Regions from separate parts of the Herbaspirillum sp. BH-1 genome, predicted to be linked through region 2. Evidence: predicted binding sites of a transcription regulator. Region 2 holds the regulator's gene; the other holds the start of a gene.
What was found. The regulator FliA, encoded in region 2, starts transcription of late flagellar genes. The targets are predictions, from matches to a motif close to CTAAAGTTTNNNNNNNNNNNGCCGNTA.
Positions count from the first base shown of each region.

Region 1: a site for FliA is predicted at 1,211-1,237, ahead of HBH1_RS17050 (DUF5610 domain-containing protein). Genes of this name have one in related genera too.

Region 1 covers NZ_PKOI01000013.1:75,329-77,721, reverse strand. The annotation lists gene HBH1_RS17055 (deoxyguanosinetriphosphate triphosphohydrolase) at 1-866, shown strand, start outside; gene HBH1_RS17050 (DUF5610 domain-containing protein) at 1,337-2,086, shown strand; gene HBH1_RS17045 (Tex family protein) at 2,213-2,393, opposite strand, start outside.
Region 2 covers NZ_PKOI01000007.1:240,073-242,465, forward strand. The annotation lists gene flgM (flagellar biosynthesis anti-sigma factor FlgM) at 1-288, shown strand, start outside; gene HBH1_RS12360 (flagella synthesis protein FlgN) at 319-777, shown strand; gene HBH1_RS12365 (RNA polymerase sigma factor FliA) at 1,041-1,778, opposite strand; gene HBH1_RS12370 (MinD/ParA family ATP-binding protein) at 1,784-2,393, opposite strand, start outside.

The DNA.
Region 1 (2,393 bases), on a different contig from region 2:
CCATCTCCCTGGCCCACGACCTGGGCCACACGCCGTTCGGCCACGCCGGCCAGGATGAGCTGAACCACTGCATGAAGCAGCACGGCGGCTTCGAGCACAACCTACAGAGCCTGCGCGTGGTCGATGAGCTGGAGCAGCACTATGGCGCCTTCGATGGCCTGAACCTCACCTTCGAAACCCGCGAAGGCATCCTCAAGCACTGCTCGCTGCACAATGCCCGGCAACTGGGGGACATCGGCGTGCGCTTCCTGGAAAAGAAACAGCCCTCGCTGGAAGCACAGCTGGCCAACCTGGCCGACGAGATCGCCTACAACAACCACGACATCGACGACGGCCTGCGCTCGGGCCTGCTGACCATGGAGCTGATGAGCGAAGTGGATTTCTTCGCCCGCCATCTGCGCGAAGTCGAACAGACCTATCCCGGCATCACCGGTCGCCGCGTGATCCACGAGACGGTCCGCCGCATGATCAACGCGCTCATCGTCGACCTGATCCAGACCGCCAGCACGCGCATCGCCGAGCTCGCGCCACGCGACATCGAGGATGTCCGCAACGCCCCGCCGCTCATTGCCTTCTCCGATGCCATGGCCGGCGAAGCGGCAGTGCTGAAGAAATTCCTGCGCGAAAAGCTCTACCGTCACTATCAGGTCAACCGCATGACCGCCAAGGCGCGGCGCATCATTGCCGAGATGTTTGCTGCCTTCATGGGTCAGCCCAGCCTGCTGCCACCGGACTATCAGGTCAAGGCAATGCATGATGACGCCCAGCAGCTGGACAAGCAGGCAAGAAAGGTCGCCGACTACATCGCCGGCATGACCGACCGTTACGCCATCCGCGAACATCGTCGCCTGTTCGTCATGGAATGAGCGGAGCAGGCTTTCCAGCTCATCCACATCCACGTCCATATCTACATCCTCATCGTCACTGAACGCAGCGTTTCGATACGCTGCGTTTTCTCTCAGCTCGGCCTTGGCAGCATGTCATCGTGATTTCATTGCATCACTGCAAATGAAATCCGCCTGCCACCACGGATCGGACATTTCGTTACATTTTTTCTGAAAAATTTTTTAGGGTGAGAGCCACCGTATCGACCCGCATCGGCTCGCCGCAAAGCCTTTACCGAAAAGGCTTTGCGTCAGATCGAACAAATCCACCGCAGTAAGTGCTGCCACCCGGACGAGGAAACTGACACCTGTTAATTTTTGTCAATATCAAGTCCGTCACGACCGGGCCGTTATGCAGGAATGGAGTGGCTCGTCATCCGACGCGCCATCATTTCCAGTGGATCCGTCTTCCCCCTTGATGCCCGGATCCCCTTTTTCTACAGGAGACCGTCATGGCCATCGGCAACACCACCGGCCTGGACAGCAAAACCCTGCTGCCCAGCACCACTTCCTCCAACGCTACCAACGGCGACAGCACTGCCTTGTCTGCCAATGCGTCCGGTACCTCCGGCACCAGCAATGACAAGATCGCCGAAGCCAGAAAGGCGAACCTGTTGACCGAAGCAGGCGCCAAGGCACAGTTCAACCTGTCCATCGTCCAGTCCTCGCTGGAGGTGTCACTGCAGAGCGGCAACGATCCGCTGTCGCTGGTCTACAAGACCGCCATCGAAAACATCAACGACATCCTGCGCCCTCAGTTGGGCGATCAGGCCGTGCAGAACGCAGCGTCCCAGGACAACTCGCCGGAAGGCACGGCCGGGCGCATCGTCTCCTTCATCACCAACATGTTCGACCTCTACAAGCAGAACAATCCCGACAAGGATGACGCGACCAACATCGACGACTACATGAACCTGATCTTCAAGGGCGTCGACCAGGGCTTCAAGGAAGCACGCGGCATCCTGGAAAGCCTGAGCGTCCTGCAGGGCGACATCGCCAGCAACATCGACAAGACCTATGACCTCGTGCAGAAGTCGCTGAATGACTTCATCAACAAGGTCAAGGGTGGCAAGCAGGAGGGTGGGGATAGTGAAGGCGGTGCCGACAACGGTGATGGCCAGGGTGGTACCGTGGTTGCCAGCGAGACCACCGTCAGTATCTCGGTATCGGTGAGCCAGACGCGGATCAGCACCACCGCATAGGATTGACGCCCGTAGATCCGGGCCGCTACGCGAACGAAAAAGAGGCTGTCCCCGCAAGGGAACAGCCTCTTTTCATTGCATCACATTAGCGTCGCCACAATGCCATTGCAGCGACGCGCAGTCAGTTCAACCGCGCAGTTTCGCAAACGCCGCCGCCATGGCATTGTTGCTCGGTGCCTGCTCGCGACCACGCTGGTTCTGGTGCTGCGACAGACGACGCGCATCGTTGCGGTCACCACGTTGCTCGTTGCGTGCACCCGGGGCCGGGGCGGTGTCGTTCAGGCGCATGGTCAGGGCGATGCGCTTG
Region 2 (2,393 bases):
CTCAACAGCGAGCAGACCCAGGCCCAGCCTCGCAACAACGCCCCCGCCGGCGCTGCTGCCGGCAATGGTGCCGCGGCCACTGCAGCCACTTCCGATAGCGTGCGCCTGTCCAGCACCTATCAGTCGCTGGAAACCAAGGTCAACAGCAACAGCAACAGTTTCGATGCCAAGAAAGTGGCTGAAATCAAGGCTGCCATCGCCAACGGCACCTTCCAGATCGATCCGGAAAAAGTGGCCAATGGCCTGATCGACACCGTCAAGACCCTGATCAGCGCCCGTCCGGCCTGATCGTCACTGCCTTCGCACAGGATCACCCGCATGAATCCGGCCAGCAATCTGCCCCTGGAACACGCTGCCCTGTCCCGCCTGGTCGAAAAACTGAATCAGGAACAGGCCTTGCTGGCTGAAGCCACCGCCGAAGGCCTGACCGACATCATCTCCGAAAAAGCCACCATCGTTTCCGACATGGCCACACTGGCCGGTAACCGCCACAGCCTGCTGGGCAGCCTGGGTTACAGCGAAGACGAGGCCGGCATGCAACAGTGGATGAACGAGCACGGCAGCGACGCCGACAAGGACGTCTGGGCCGGCCTGTTCGAACTGGCGCAGGATGCCAAGGAGCTCAACCGTGTCAACGGTTTGCTGATCGGCAAGAAGCTTTCGATCAACCAGAGCGCACTCACCATCCTGCAGGGCAAGACCGGCACCGGCAACTTCTACGGACCGGATGGACAGAACAGCATCAAATCTTCCGGCCGCAGGCTCGGCGTGGTCTGACCACCCTCCAAGCCGAGCGCCACGAGCGCAATCGACGCAGATACAAAGACCCCCGAGTGCCATGCCTCGGGGGTCTTTTTTTTGCGATGCAGATGCCTCAAGCTTTACCTGTTCAGCGCAATCTGGGTCAGGCCCAAGGCGGCACACAAGAGCTGTAAGCAAAAACGTCAAATTGGACACCTTTTTTCGATGGAATTGAAAACGGCTCCCGAAGGAGCCGTCAGAGCATGCCGGAGCGCGTCCTCCCGGACGCAAATCACGCCTCAGGCCACCCCACTCCACGAATGCTCCCGCAGATAGGAGCGCATGCGTGAGATTGCCTGGCTGTGCAGCTGGCACACGCGGGACTCGGACACGCCCATGACGGCGCCGATCTCCTTGAGGTTCATTTCCTGCTCGTAGTAGAGGGCCATCAGGATCTGCTCGCGCTCGGGCAGGGCCTTGATGGAATCCACCACGGCTTCGCGGAAGCCGCCGTTGATCAGGTTCTGCAGCGGGTCGTCATCGGACTCGGCGGTCTGGTAGCGGTCCAGGAAATGTTCATGACCACCATCGTCGTCGTGGAAATCCTCGTAGTAGATCAGCTGGTGCCCACCGCATTCACTGAGCAGCGACTGATACTCGGTGAGGCTGATCTTGAGGTGCTGCGCCACTTCGGTTTCCTGCGGCTGGCGACCGAGCTGCTGCAGCAAGGCCTGCATGGCTTCGTCTACCTTGCGGGCGTTCTGACGGATGCTGCGCGGCAGCCAGTCGCTGCTGCGCAGCTCGTCCAGCATGGCGCCGCGAATGCGTTGGACGGCATAGGTCTCGAACTGCGCGCCATGGGTCTCTTCGTAGCGGTTGACGGCGTCGAGCAAGCCCATCATGCCGGCCTGGATCAGGTCGTCCACCTCTACGCTAGGGGGCAATTTTGCCTTGAGCTGATGCGCCAGTTTCTTGACCAGCGGCGCATGCTGCTCCAGCACGTCGTTCTTGCCCTTTTTTCCCTTGACGTTATACATGCACGTCACACTCCCAGACTTGCACCATCGGTTGCCATTCCGTAAGTGCTGCGGGCCGTATCGGCCGCCGTGAATTGCTTGGACAGACGCTGGAAAGCCAGCGCCGCACCGGCAAAGGGAAACACATCCATCACCGCCCGCCCCTGACCAGTAGCACGGCGGATATGGTCATCGGCCGGGATGGCGCCGAGGAACTTCAACTGCGCCGCCAGATAGCGGCTGGCGGCCTGGGCCATGTTGGCGTAAACAGTACGCGCCTCGGCCTCGGTGGCATCATTGACGATCAGGCTGAAGGGACGCCGCCCGATGCGGTCGCTCAGGCTCTTCAGGAGCACATAGGCAGCCTTGATCGAGGTGGCCGTGGTCGATACCTGGATCACGATCTCACCCATTTCCATGGTCGGCACCGGCAGCGATTGGTCGCTCGCCAGCACGCCGTTGACCAGGGTGATCTCGGCCTGCTCGATAAGGCTGTCGAAAATCTCGGCCAGACGTCCGGCCTGCGGATCACTGGCGACCGGCACGCTGCGACGGGCAATACGGGCCATGGCAAAGCCTTCCGGCAGCATGCGGGTGGCCTCGCGCAAGGGACGCTCCATGCGCGCCACTTCCTGC